3 regions of the Vibrio fluvialis genome follow, and region 2 is predicted to be linked to each of the others. Evidence: predicted binding sites of a transcription regulator. Region 2 holds the regulator's gene; each other region holds the start of a gene.
The links. The regulator MetJ, encoded in region 2, represses methionine synthesis genes. The targets are predictions, from matches to a motif close to TTAGACNTNTANANGTCTAA.
Positions count from the first base shown of each region.

Region 1: the regulator MetJ is predicted to act here: its motif matches at 1,248-1,267, upstream of metE (5-methyltetrahydropteroyltriglutamate--homocysteine S-methyltransferase).
Region 3: the regulator MetJ is predicted to act here: its motif matches at 1,581-1,600, upstream of metH (methionine synthase).

Region 1 is NZ_UHIP01000001.1:1,801,167-1,806,104, reverse strand. It holds gene DYA43_RS08525 (DUF4250 domain-containing protein) at 63-263, shown strand; gene metR (HTH-type transcriptional regulator MetR) at 269-1,180, opposite strand; gene metE (5-methyltetrahydropteroyltriglutamate--homocysteine S-methyltransferase) at 1,445-3,733, shown strand; gene DYA43_RS08510 (GspS/AspS pilotin family protein) at 3,826-4,215, opposite strand; gene DYA43_RS08505 (YciI family protein) at 4,217-4,513, opposite strand; gene yciA (acyl-CoA thioester hydrolase YciA) at 4,607-4,938, opposite strand, start outside.
Region 2 is NZ_UHIP01000001.1:96,096-101,033, forward strand. It holds gene DYA43_RS00435 (bifunctional aspartate kinase/homoserine dehydrogenase II) at 1-1,271, opposite strand, end outside; gene DYA43_RS00440 (O-succinylhomoserine (thiol)-lyase) at 1,271-2,437, opposite strand; gene metJ (met regulon transcriptional regulator MetJ) at 2,656-2,973, shown strand; gene DYA43_RS00450 (malic enzyme-like NAD(P)-binding protein) at 3,050-4,327, opposite strand; gene rpmE (50S ribosomal protein L31) at 4,539-4,757, opposite strand.
Region 3 is NZ_UHIP01000001.1:2,682,769-2,687,706, forward strand. It holds gene metH (methionine synthase) at 1-1,530, opposite strand, end outside; gene DYA43_RS12575 (cation:proton antiporter) at 1,725-3,068, shown strand; gene DYA43_RS12580 (hypothetical protein) at 3,155-3,484, opposite strand; tRNA gene DYA43_RS12585 (tRNA-Asp) at 3,799-3,875, opposite strand; rRNA gene rrf (5S ribosomal RNA) at 3,908-4,023, opposite strand; rRNA gene DYA43_RS12595 (23S ribosomal RNA) at 4,117-4,938, opposite strand, start outside.

The sequences.
Region 1 (4,938 bases), 1.7 Mb from region 2:
CGGTTCAGGTGTCAATTTCGAACTAAGCTTAATGAAAGCGTTTCGAAAGAAGGAGCACGGAGATGGATCTGAGTAACGTCGGTAAGTTGGACAGTGTGATTTTGCTGGGCATTGTGAACGAAAAACTGCGTCTGGAGTGTGACAGTTTTGACGAGCTGGTGGTCACTTACGAAATGGATATGGATCATGTGGTGGATAAGCTGAGCGGACTGGGTTTTCAGTACGATCCGCTTACCAACCAGTTTAAATCTGTCGAACGATAGAAAGATTAAGCCATCTTGATTCCGTCAAGGTGGCTTTTACATTGCTGGCGCGCCGTGGCAAAGAAAGCCTGCAGATAGCGCTTATCTTTTTCACTGTTACGCGTGGCAGCAAACAGGCGGCGCCATAAACCTTTCCCCAGCGGTTTGCTGGTGATAAGTCCCTGACGGGAGAATTCACTGATAGCCCAGTTTGGCAAGGCCGCTACCCCCAATCCCGCCGACACCATCTGCACCAACATCAGCGTATTATCTGCCTGTTTCCATTTAGCTGGTTCCACTCCGGCTGGTTGCAAAAAGTGCTTCACCACATCGAGACGTTGCTTTTGCACCGGATAACTGAGCATGGTTTGCCCCGCCAGATCCTGCGGAGTAATCACGCTTTTTTCCGCCAGCGGATGATTGGTTGCGGTGATCAAACGCATTTCAAAATCAAACAGCGGCTCATAATGCACTTCAGAGCGCGGCAGAATATCAGAGGTGATGACCAGATCGAGCTCACCCGCTAACAGAGCGGGCAGGGGTTCAAAGCCAAAACCGGATGAGAAATCCAGCGCCACACTTGGCCAGGAAATCTGATATTCACGTAGCGCCGGCATCAGCCACTGGAAGCAGGAGTGGCACTCAATCGCCATGTGCAGGCGTCCGTTCACATCCTCTTTTAAGCTCGCCAGCTCGTTTTCTGCTTTGGCTAGCTTTGGCAGAATGTCATCTGCCAACTTCAGTAAAATGTCACCTTCGGAAGTAAAGCGTACCGGACGGGTTTTGCGCAGAAACAGCTGACCGCCAATGCGGGCTTCTAAATCTTTAATCTGATGAGAGAGCGCAGACTGAGTTAAGTGCAACGCGGTGGCGGTGGAAGTCAGCGAGCCGGTGTCGCGCAATGAAACTAACGTTCGCAAGTGTTTGAGCTCTATCATGAGTTCTCCTCATCTTTCCCTGGGCCAACATGAATTTTTATTTAAAGTACGCCGATTTTTTGGAGCTGTAAACATCTAGACGTCTATTTGTTGTGAGTGTTTACGAATCACAGCCAGTGCACCATGAATATTTTTAATAAACAAGTTGAATATTTGGATGTTGAGTAAACGTCAGTCGAGCGAGATAGTTTAGCCATCCAGACATCTTGATTGATTTAAGCACAGGGATGTCTGACTCAATTAATGACAATAAGGAATCAGGCTATGGCGACTACTACACACATCCTCGGCTACCCACGTATCGGCGAAAAACGTGAACTGAAATTTGCGCTGGAAAAATACTGGCGCGGCGAAATCAATCAGGCAGAACTTCAGACCGTTGGTCGTGATATTCGTCAGCGTAACTGGACGCTGCAAAAAGAAGCGGGTCTGAGCTTTGCCACCGCCGGCGACTTTGCATGGTACGACCATGTGTTGACGACCACCCTATTGCTGGGACATGTACCGAAACGTCATCAACATGGATTTCCAGACTTAGATACGCTGTTTCGTGTGGGTCGCGGCCAGTCGCAAAACAGCTGCGGTTGCAGTGGCAGCGCAGCGTCGGACATGACCAAGTGGTTCAATACTAACTACCACTACATCGTGCCGGAATTCAGCCGAGACGACAGTTTTGAAGTGAGCTGGCCGCAACTGTTTGAAGAGGTGAACGAAGCGGCCAAGAGTGGTTTTGACGTCAAACCTGTACTGCTTGGCCCGGTCAGCTACCTGTATCTGGGTAAAGAGGTGGAAGAGGATTTTGACCGTCTGACATTGTTACCGCGTCTTCTGACTGCGTATCAGGCGATTCTGGCAAAACTGGCGAAGCAGGGCGTAACCTGGGTACAAATCGACGAACCGATTCTTTCTCTGGAACTGGATCAAACTTGGCAGGATGCGTTCAAGCTGGCGTATCAGGTGATTCAGGGCGACGTGAAGCTGCTGCTGACCACCTATTTTGATTCAGTGCAGGACACACTGGACAAAGTCATTCAACTGCCGGTGAACGGTCTGCATATTGATTTATCTGCGGCGCCAGAGCAATTGGATGAGGTGCTCGCCAAACTGCCGAAAAACTGGGTCTTGTCGGCTGGTGTGGTCAACGGCCGAAATGTGTGGCGCGCGGATTTGAGTACGCTGCTGCACAAACTGGAACCCGTCAAAGCCGAGCTGGGCGAGCGCCTTTGGGTGGCAAGCTCTTGCTCGTTGTTGCACAGTCCGGTCGATCTGGAATTGGAGCAAAATCTGTCGGAAGAAGTGCGCAGCTGGTTTGCATTTGCCAAGCAGAAAGTGACCGAAGTGGCACTGCTCGGTCGTGCGCTGGATGGCGATCAGGCTGCGATTCTGGCTTGTGATACCTACAGCCAGCCGATTGCCGCGCGTAAAACCGCGACTCACGTGAACAAACCACAGGTTCAAGCAAGGCTGAATCAAATTACGGATGCTTTGGCGCAGCGCAGCGCGCCTTACGCCGAGCGTGCACACCATCAGGCAGAAGTGCTGGGCTTACCATTTTTACCGACCACAACCATCGGTTCTTTCCCACAAACGGGTGAAATCCGCACGCAGCGCAGCGCCTACCGTCAGGGTAAATTGTCGGAAGCGGAATACATCACGGCGTTGAAAGGGCATATTGCCGATGCGGTTAAACGTCAGGAAGCGTTGGATCTGGACGTGCTGGTGCACGGAGAAGCAGAACGCAACGACATGGTGGAATACTTTGCTGAGAATCTGGCGGGTTTTCAAACCACGCAATTTGGTTGGGTACAGAGCTACGGTTCACGTTGCGTAAAACCCGCGATTGTGGTGGCTGATATTGAACGCGAGCAGCCGATCACGGTCTCGTGGTCAACCTACGCGCAGTCGCTGACTTCGAAACAGATGAAAGGCATGCTGACCGGCCCGGTGACAATTCTGTGCTGGACCTTCCCGCGCGAAGACATTTCCCGTAAACAGATTGCGCAGCAACTGGCGTTGGCGCTGCGTGATGAAGTCTCGGATCTGCAAGATGCTGGTATCAACATCATTCAGATTGATGAGCCAGCGATTCGTGAAGGTTTGCCTTTGAAAAAACGTGATCACCAAACCTATCTCAATTGGGCAGTCGAAGCGTTTAAGATTTCCGCCGCGAGCGCCCGCCCGGAAACGCAGATTCACACGCATATGTGTTACAGCGAATTCAATGAAATCATTGAATCAGTCGCGGCGCTGGATGCAGACGTGATTACCATTGAAACGTCACGCTCCAATATGGAGCTGTTGAAAGCATTCGAAGAGTTCAATTATCCGAACGAAATCGGTCCGGGAGTGTATGACATTCACTCGCCAAACATTCCGGCTCAGGAGTGGATTGAAGATTTACTGCGCAAAGCTGCGGAGAAAATTCCGGCGGAGCGCCTGTGGGTCAACCCGGATTGTGGCCTGAAAACCCGCAACTGGCCCGAAGTGGAAGCGGCGCTGACCAACCTGGTTCTGGCGGCCAAAGCACTACGTAAAGAGTTGCAACCTGCGTAAAAATCAACGTTCCACGAATAGAAAAGGCCTCAAATGAGGCCTTTTTGTGTTGCTGAGTCTTGCAAATCACAAGCGGGAAGCGCCCGTGAGATTTATTTGCAGTCTTCTTTAGTCACCATCTGGTCAACCATCAACTGGCCACGGGTATTGCGCATTTTGATTCGGTAACCCACACCGACATCCAAATTGGCGCGGACATCGGAATTGTTACAGAAAGAATGAATGCTGTTTTTCAGCACTTGATCAATAGGCTTCGCGCCCTGATGGTCGGTGTTGTAGACCATCATCAGTTCAATCGTACTGCCTTTGGCATTGGCACGCATGATGTTGAGCGGGCCGTATTCCAGCGGAAGCTCTGAACTCAGAATGCTGGCTCGGTTGGCAGCAAGCAGCTCCAGATTTTTCTCGCGTTCGGCGTTGGCACTACAACCAGCCAGAACTGCGAGAGAGAGAAGTGCCAGACCCAAAGATGACTTTTTCATATCAGAATACTTTTTTGAAAGGTTTAACAATCACGTTTGCGTATACGCCAGCGCCCACATAAGGATCCGCGTCCGCCCATGTCTGAGCCTCTTCCAGCGAGTTGAATTCTGCAATCACGGTTGAACCGGTAAAACCTGCTTCGCCCGGATTGTCTGAGTCGATCGCTGGCATCGGACCTGCGGTCAACAGGCGGCCTTCATCTTGCAGTGCTTGCAGACGCTCAAGGTGAGCAGGGCGAACGCTCATGCGTTTTTCAAGCGAGTTTTCAACATCCTGAGAAAAGATGACGTACCACATATTGATATCCTTATTGATTTCTTAACAGTAAGTGTAGGCCTTAATGTACTGAAACAGAGCGACTTTTAAAGCCCAAAACGTATATTTCTGTGATCAGCTACCCTGCTTAATCGGTCTTGGGCGGCCATCGGCATCAATTGCCACGTAGTTGAAGGTCGCTTCACACACCTGAAAGCGATCTAACACGCCATCTTCTTTGATAGGTTTGACCCAAACTTCCAGATTAATTGACATCGACGTGCGGCCGATTTTGGTGCATTCGCCATAGCAGCACACAACGTCGCCGACTTTGACGGGTTTCTTAAACGTAATGCTGGAGACAGATACCGTGACGATACGGCCGCAGGAGATTTCTTTAGCCAGAATACCGCCGGCGAGATCGAGCTGCGACATAATCCAGCCACCGAAGATATCGCCATTGGCAT
Region 2 (4,938 bases):
AGACTCAGACCGGATTCCGCTTCGCACACAAATTCAACCGGCGCGGTTTTGAGCTGTTGGAAGAACCCATAGCTGTGCTGCGCGTTTTTGGTGACACCTGCACCGACCGCGCCCACCATGGAATAACCTTCTTTGAGTTTGATTTCCGCCTCAATACCTAAATCTTGCAAGAAGGCCAGCGAACCGGAGGCAATTTCTGCGGTATAGGCCAGACGCAGGTATTGTTGGTCGGCCTGAACTTCATACGCCAGCGGTTCCAACTGCGCCCGTTGGAGTTTTTCCAGCACGTCTTGCTGAGCGCGCTGGAAGTTGTGACCATGCACAAACGCCAGTTCAATCAGCAGAACTTCTTCCAGCGACGTGATGATTTTTGCGCCGCGGCCTGAAGCCAGCACGCGCTCGATGCGGGTGGATCCGGATTCTGGTTGATAACTGCAACGCAGGCTGAGATCCATCGCGCTTTGTGCCACAGGCTGTAAAGTACGGCTGTGCAGTACCGGTGCGGCCAGGCGAGCCAGTTCGTTGGCTTCATCCAAACGCAGCAGTGGCAGCAGGCAGGCATCGGTGACCAGACGCGGGTCGGCGCTGTACACGCCTGCGACATCACTCCAGATGGTGACGCGATCCACTTCGGCCAGCGCGCCAATTACGGTCGCGGAATAGTCAGAACCGTTACGGCCGAGCAGCACGGTTTCGCCTGCTTCGTTCTGCGCCATAAAACCTGTGATGATGACGCGATGATGGGCGTGTTGTGCCAGTACTTCTTTGATCAGCGGATAAGAGCGCGCGCGATCGACTTCCGGTTGCGTGCCGCTCTCGGCGCGCAGGAAAGCACGAGCGTCCTGAGCGACCGCTGGCAGTTTGAGCTGGTTGAGCAGCGCTGCCAACAGGCGTGATGACCACACTTCTCCGTGACCGAGCACCGCCGCTTGTTGCGCTTTGTTCAGGGGAGCGGCAAGCTCGCCCAGGGCGACAAATTCGTTGTTGAGTTGGGTGAGCAGCTGATCGGCAGTGTCGCCGTCCAGCAAACCTTCAATCAGTTCGCTTTGATATAGACGCAGGGATTGCAGCGCTTCGTGCGCAATACGGCCGTCTTTATTCAGAGCATCGAGAAAGGCAATCAGGCGGTTGGTTGTTTTACCCGCCGCGGAGACCACCACGAGATCGTCGGCCTGTGAATATTCCTGCAGAATATGGGCGACGCGTTGATAACATTCCGGGTCTGCGAGACTGCTACCACCAAATTTATGCAGCTGACGCGAAATTGTCATTAAAAGGCCTCCTTGGCTTTATTAAACGCCTGATCCAGATCGGCAATCAGGTCGGATGCATCTTCCAGACCGACTGACAAACGCAGCAGTTGCTGTGAGACGCCCGCTTCCGCCAGAGCTTCTTCGCCCATCGCGCGGTGAGTCATTGAGGCGGGGTGACATACCAGACTTTCTACACCGCCGAGTGATTCTGCCAGCGAGAACAGTTCCAATTCGCCGACGAAGTATTTCAGTTGCTCAAACGAACCGCCAAACTCAAAACTCAGCATTGAACCAAAACCGACCTGCTGTTTTTTCGCAATCTCGTGACCAGGATGGTTTGGCAGGCTAGGGTGATAAATCACTTTTACCAATGACTGGCTTTGCAGATAGTTAAGGATTTGCTGTGAGCTTTCTTCATGCACGCGCATACGTGCGCCGAGCGTGCGCAAGCCACGCAGCGTCATGTAGCTGTCAAACGGCGTACCCGTCGCGCCGATGCAGTTACCCCACCATTTCAGCTCTTCGGCATGCTGGGCATCTTTACTGATGATCACGCCGCCAATCACGTCCGAGTGACCGTTCAGGTATTTGGTGGTGGAGTGCACCACAAAGTCAGCGCCGAGCGTCAGAGGCTTTTGGTACACCGGTGTCAAAAAGGTATTGTCGACCGCCACCAAGGCGCCGACCGCTTTGGCTTGCTGGCAGATTTTTTCGATGTCGACCACACGCACCAATGGGTTGGACGGGGTTTCCAATAACACCAGTTTCGGGTTTTGGGCCATCGCCGCCGCCAGAGCCTGCTCGTCGGACTGATCGACAAACAGCACTTTGAAGTCGCCTTTCTTCGCGCGCGTGTTAAACAAACGGTAAGTGCCGCCATAACAGTCGTGCGGCGCAATGATTAAATCTTGTGGAGAAAGAAACGCGCTGACCCAAAGGTTGAGCGCCGAAGTGCCGCAGTTGGTGACCACCGCATCGGCACCGCATTCGAGTTCAGATAGTGCCTGTTCCAGCAAACCACGGTTCGGGTTACCAGAGCGGGTGTAATCGTATTTTGGCACTTCACCAAACGCAGGAAAGCCATAGTTGGTCGAGAGATAAATGGGTGGAACAACAGCGTGGTATTGAGTGTCAGATTCAATACCCGTGCGGACCGCAACGGTCGCTGGCTTGCGATTGGTCATGAGCGTTTCCTTTCCTGATTGACGGTGTTTTGGCTTCCAAGTCGGCAGTGAACCTTAATATTTCTGTTCACCCCGCTGAATAACATCACACTTTACTGACCAAAAAAGAAGACGTCAACACTTCTAGACGTCTATATGTCTTTGCTTATGGCAGTAAATCCCGCTAAAATTGGGGACTTTGAAAATATTCAACTCGAATCCAACAACGAAGGTGCGCAATGGCAGACTGGAATGGCGAATATATTAGCCCATACGCGGAGCATGGGAAAAAGAGCGAGCAGGTGAAAAAAATCACCGTATCGATTCCGCTTAAGGTGCTGAAAGTGCTGACGGATGAACGTACTCGCCGCCAAATCAATAACCTGCGTCATGCAACGAACAGTGAACTGTTGTGTGAAGCGTTTCTGCATGCCTACACAGGCCAGCCGCTGCCAACGGATGAAGATCTGCGTAAAGACCGCCCGGATGACATTCCGGCGGAAGTGAAAGAACTGATGACCGCAATGGGCATTGAGTTCGAAGCGTACGACGACTGATCCCACGGACCGACACGCATTAAAAAACCCTGGCATTGGCCAGGGTTTTTTTGTCTTCACTTGAAGCAAAGAGTGCTTAGGCTTCCATGTAGCCTTGTGGCATTTCGATGCGAGCAACGCCCGAATCCACGGCAGCCTGAGCCACCGCTTTTGCTACGCGTGGTAGCAGGCGAGGGTCCATTGGTTTTGGAATGATGTAGTCGTTGCCGTAAGACAATTTGTCTACACCCGCGGCTTTCAGCACTTCTACTGGCACTTCTTCTTTGGCTAGCTGACGAATCGCGTCGACCGCAGCCAGTTTCATCTCATCGTTGATTTCGCTGGCGCGGACATCCAGAGCACCACGGAAGATGAATGGGAAACACAACACGTTGTTCACCTGGTTCGGGTAGTCGCTGCGGCCGGTACCCATAATCAGATCGCTGCGCACTTGGTAAGCCAGTTCTGGTTTGATTTCTGGATCTGGGTTGGAACACGCAAACACCACCGGTTTGTCGGCCATCAGCTTCAGTGCGTCGGCTGGCAGCAGGTTCGGACCCGAAACGCCCAGGAACAGGTCAGCGCCGGCGATCACATCTTCCAGCGTACGTTTGTCGGTGTTGTTCGCGAACAGTTGTTTGTATTCGTTCAGGTCGTCACGACGGGTGTGAATCACACCTTTGCGATCCAACATATAGATCTTTTCGCGCATTGCGCCACATTTGATCAGCAGTTCCATACAAGCGACGGCAGCGGCGCCAGCACCCAGACAGACGATGATGCACTCTTCCAGCTTTTTACCTTGCAGCTCAATCGCGTTCAGCATGCCGGCAGCGGTGACGATCGCAGTACCGTGCTGGTCATCGTGGAACACGGGAACGTCACAACGTTCAATCAGGCGGCGTTCGATTTCAAAACAGTCCGGAGCTTTGATGTCTTCCAGGTTGATGCCACCAAAGGTGTCGGCAATGTTCGCGACGGTATCGACGAACTCGTCGATGGTGCGGTGTTTGACTTCAATGTCGATAGAATCCAGGCCCGCAAAACGTTTGAACAGCAGGGCTTTACCTTCCATGACCGGTTTGGATGCCATCGGGCCCAGGTTACCCAGACCGAGGATCGCCGTTCCGTTGGAGATAACTGCAACGGTATTTCCCTTTGCAGTGTACTTGTATACGTTGTCGACATTTTGTGCGATTTCACGCACCGGTTCCGCCACGCCCGGGCTGTAAGCCAGAGCAAGGTCAGCAGCAGAATCTGCTGGTTTCGTTAGAGAAACAGCGATTTTCCCTGGAATAGGTAGGGCATGGTAATCCAGTGCGCGTTGGCGGAAAGTTTCTTCCGGAGTCAGTTGTTGGCGATTGTCATCGGACATAGGGGGAGGTTCTCTTATTGTTTTGGAAAAGGAGAATTATTCTAATTGATGTCTGTCAAGCTGCCTAGGCAGGATTGCGAGTCAATCGTACAAAACTTGACTGATTTAATCTGATAAGACCAGCTGTTTTGTGATCGCCGTGAGGAGAAATTGCAGGCATGAAAAAAGGACGCCGGAGCGTCCTTTTCTGAATCTTCGCGTGAAGCAGTAATTACTTCTTGCTTGATAGTGCGCCGAAACGCTTGTTGAAGCGATCAACACGGCCGCCAGTGTCAACAACACGTTGTTTACCAGTGTAGAATGGGTGGCACTTGTCACATACGTCCAGGTGCAGAGAGTCTTTACCTAGAGTAGAGTTGAAAACGAAAGAGTTGCCGCAAGAGCAAGTCGCGTTTACTGCTTTGTATTCTGGGTGGATACCAGCTTTCATGGGATAACCTCAATTTAGGCCGTGTCGCTATCCGAATCAACGTCGGACACCACACGTAATGTTAATGATACTGTTCGATACTCAGCCTTGTTGACCAAGCATCTTCAAGGCGCGATATATTAATGAATCCACCGCTTCGGATCAACCGCTTTCGGCGTTATTTTCGCCACTATTGTGGGTC
Region 3 (4,938 bases), 2.6 Mb from region 2:
GACCAGAATGTGATAAGCGCGGCGACAGATTTCTAGTTTACGTTCACGGGTATCGGCCTGGCCAACTTCATCGAACGCCATCACAATCACCGCAGCACCGTAGCGACGCACGAGTTTCGCCTGCTGAACGAATTTCTCTTTGCCCTCTTTGAGGGAAATGGAGTTCACGATGCCTTTGCCCTGAATGCATTTCAGGCCCGCTTCGATAACTTCCCATTTGGATGAATCGACCATTACCGGAACTTTCGAAATCTCCGGCTCAGACGCACACAAGTTAAGGAAACGCACCATACAGGCTTCAGCATCTAACATGCCTTCGTCCATGTTGATATCAATGATTTGCGCGCCGTTTTCGACCTGTTCACGCGCGACATCCAGCGCTTCGTCGTATTGTTCTTCTTTAATGAGACGCTTGAAGCGAGCTGAACCCGTCACGTTGGTACGTTCACCGACGTTCACAAACAAGGTTTCTTTCGCGATGTTCAGCGGCTCCAGGCCAGAGAGACGACATTCCACGTTGAGTGTCGGCAAAGCGCGAGGCTTGACGCCTTCAACGGCTTTCGCCATCGCAGCAATGTGCTCAGGCGTCGTACCACAACAGCCGCCCACTAAGTTCAGAAAACCCGTTTTTGCCCACTCTTCAATATGTTCGGCCATCTCTTCGGCCGAGAGATCGTATTCACCGAAGGCGTTTGGCAAACCTGCGTTAGGGTGCGCGGAGACATGGCACTCAGCAATGCGCGACAGTTCTTCCACATATTGACGCAACTCGTCAGGGCCCAACGCACAGTTCAGGCCAAAGGAAATTGGGCGCACGTGACGCAGCGCGTTGTAGAAAGCTTCGGTCGTCTGACCCGATAAGGTGCGGCCAGAGGCATCGGTAATGGTGCCCGAAATCATCACCGGCAACTCAATACCTAATTCTTCAAACACCGACTCGACCGCGAAAGCGCACGCTTTGGCGTTCAGCGTATCAAAGATGGTTTCAATCAGGATGAGATCGCTGCCGCCCTTGATAAGTGCGCGAGTCGATTCCGAGTACGCTTCAACCAACTGTTCAAAGGTCACATTTCGATAGCCCGGGTCGTTCACATCCGGAGAGATAGAGCAGGTGCGGTTGGTTGGGCCAAGAACACCGGCGACATAGCGGGGTTTATCCGGCGTTTTCGCCGTCCATTCGTCCGCTACTTCGCGTGCGAGCTTCGCCGCTGCAACGTTGATCTCGGCACTCAGCGACTGCATGTCGTAGTCAGCCATCGCAATGGTGGTGGCATTGAAGGTGTTGGTTTCAAGAATATCCGCCCCGGCTTCCAGATAAGCCGAGTGAATCTCTTTAATCAGCTGAGGCTGGGTAAGCACCAACAGGTCGTTGTTCCCTTTCAGGTCGCTGTGCCAATCGGCAAAACGTTCGCCGCGGTAGTCCTGCTCTTCCAGCTTATATCCCTGGATCATGGTGCCCATACCACCGTCGATCAGTAAGATACGCTGTTGCAGTTGCGATTCGATTTGGTGTCTTACATTAGTTCCCACAATACAGCCTCATTCCTTTTTTGCTTTTCCGACATCCTATCACACATTGATTAGAAATCTAGACGTCTAAAATAGCTAATTGGCACTAACTTATTCCACCTCGAACTGATAAAAGTGTACATAAAAAAGTGTTTGCTATTTACCCAGCATCGAAGGACAATTTCGTTCATATTTTGTTACACAACGAGAAGAAAATGTCGGTCTACTATACTCTGTGCTTTCTATCTGCTGCGGCAATGATGATCGCCTTTTTAAACAGTAAGATAGGTAAGATGCAAACCACGATTGCGATCACCGCAGGTTCCATGTTGCTTTCCTTACTTATCCTTATCGCCGGTCAAAATGACTGGTTTCATCTGACTCAAATTGCCACTGAAACAGTCACCAGTATTAACTTCGAAAACTTCCTGCTGAAAGGTATTCTGGGCTTCCTGCTGTTCGCCGGTGGTCTTGGCATCAAACTGCCGAACCTGAAAGATCAAAAGTGGGAAATTACGGTTTTAGCGCTGGGTGCGACACTCTTCTCAACCTTCTTTATCGGTTTTGGTCTGTATGCCTTCTGTCAGCTTATCGGTATTCACTTTGATCTGGTCTACTGCCTGCTGTTTGGTGCACTGATTTCCCCAACCGACCCTATCGCCGTTCTGGCCATCGTGAAAAAGCTCAACGCTCCGAAACGTATTTCGACTCAGATCGAAGGCGAATCGTTGTTTAACGATGGTTTTGGCCTGGTTATCTTCGTAACGATCTTCACTATCGCGTTTGGTCATGAAGCTCCAACGGTCGGCAGTGTTGTCGGTCTGTTTGCTCAAGAAGCAATGGGCGGTATCTTCTACGGCTTCCTTCTAGGTCTGCTGTTCCACTACTTAATCAGTGCCACTGACGACCACTCGATGGAGCTGTTGCTCACCATCGGTATCCCAACCGCAGGCTATGTCTTCGCCGATGTAATTCACGTTTCTGGGCCGCTGGCGATGGTCGTATCAGGCATCATGATCGGTAACTGGACTCGCTTTATCGGCTTCTCTAAAGAGAGTGAAGAACACTTGGACCACTTCTGGGAACTGGTTGACGAATTCCTTAACGGCGTGCTGTTCCTGCTGATCGGTATGTCGATGCTGCTGTTTGAATTCCACGAAGAAGACTGGATCATGATGGCAATCGCGGTTCCACTCGTACTGTGCGCTCGCTACCTGAGTGTGTTCGTGTCTTACATTGGATTTAAGCGCTACCGCAAATACAACCCTTGGTCGATTAAAATTCTGACTTGGGGCGGCCTACGCGGTGGTCTTGCACTGGCGATGGCATTGTCGATTCCATCCGGCATGATGATCATTCCAGACAAGCTGATCGATGTAAAAGAACTGATTCTGGTGATGACCTACGCTGTAGTGGTATTCTCAATTCTGGTTCAAGGCTCAACCATTACGCCAATGATTGAAAAAGCTAAGAAAGCTGAAAAAGAGATGGAACAGGAACAACAAGTCGCTCTGAGCAAAGAAGCGCAACCAAAAGAGCAGCAGGAACAGAACGTTTAATCTCTCCCGCCTTTAATACAAAGTAGAAAAGCAGTAACTTCGTTGCTGCTTTTTTTATTATCTTAAACACGCACATCACTTTATCTTCACGCCTTCCTACTTTGTTCATCACTACTGTTCCTTCCTCGAAGATCCTCATTTCTCATTTGCAGCCAGAACATGGAGCCTAGAGCTACATGAATATTATTAGTTTTAATCTTCTCTCTTGTTTGAAACAAAAGTGACTGAGTCATAAAAATTCGCCATACCACGACTGACAAATAACCAGGATACACATCAATCAATGAAAGATTCAGGCATATAAGAATATTGCTGACAGGCAGGAGATCTAAACCGGACAAACGAGCCGCTGTTCTTATCCAAAAGTCAGCTCCAAAGCCAGAAACGCCTATGAGCGATGTTCCTTTGTAGATCATGAGATTAGTCGAGTTTGATACTAGTGAGGCAGGTATGCCATTACAGTCGGTATAAATAAGACCCTACCAATACACAGAGTAAGAGTAGCGAAGTCTATCTTTACCAAACAGAGGCGCGATGACAACAAAGCAAAGGTGTAAGAGCTTAGATAGGTAACAATCCGTTAGCCGTTAGGAATAACGCTTGCGAGCGACAAAGCGTAAGGGCGAGAGAAAGAGGAGAGCGAAGCGCTCAGTGAGGCTGGAGAGTGTGGAGGTTTAGCAACTCCCAGATAGCAAAAAACCCCAGCATTGCTGCTGAGGTCTTAAATAAGTGGCGGAGCGGACGGGACTCGAACCCGCGACCCCCGGCGTGACAGGCCGGTATTCTAACCAACTGAACTACCGCTCCGCACTGGTTAGACTCAAGAGTCTAAATTTAAAGCCTGGCGATGTTCTACTCTCACATGGGGAGACCCCACACTACCATCGACGCTGTTTCGTTTCACTTCTGAGTTCGGAATGGGATCAGGTGGGTCCAAAACGCTATGGTCGCCAAGCAAATTCTTAAAATTCGGAAAGCTGTTTTCGTTCTCTCAACACATTCTTATGCGCTTAGCTTTGAGTCCAATACAAAACCCCTTGGGTGTTGTATGGTTAAGCCTCACGGGCAATTAGTACAGGTTAGCTCAACGCCTCACAACGCTTACACACCCTGCCTATCAACGTTCTAGTCTCGAACAACCCTTTAGGATACTTAAAGTATCAGGGAAGACTCATCTCAGGGCTCGCTTCCCGCTTAGATGCTTTCAGCGGTTATCGATTCCGAACTTAGCTACCGGGCAATGCGTCTGGCGACACAACCCGAACACCAGAGGTTCGTCCACTCCGGTCCTCTCGTACTAGGAGCAGCCCCCTTCAATCTTCCAACGCCCACGGCAGATAGGGACCGAACTGTCTCACGACGTTCTAAACCCAGCTCGCGTACCACTTTAAATGGCGAACAGCCATACCCTTGGGACCGACTTCAGCCCCAGGATGTGATGAGCCGACATCGAGGTGCCAAACACCGCCGTCGATATGAACTCTTGGGCGGTATCAGCCTGTTATCCCCGGAGTACCTTTTATCCGTTGAGCGATGGCCCTTCCATACAGAACCACCGGATCACTATGACCTGCTTTCGCACCTGCTCGAACCGTCATTCTCGCAGTTAAGCGGGCTTATGCCATTGCACTAACCTCACGATGTCCAACCGTGATTAGCCCACCTTCGTGCTCCTCCGTTACTCTTTGGGAGGAGACCGCCCCAGTCAAACTACCCACCAGGCACTGTCCTCACCCCGGATAACGGGGCTAAGTTAGAACATCAAACATACAAGGGTGGTATTTCAAGGACGGCTCCAACGCAACTAGCGTCACGTCTTCAAAGCCTCCCACCTATCCTACACATGTAGGTTCAATGTTCAGTGCCAAGC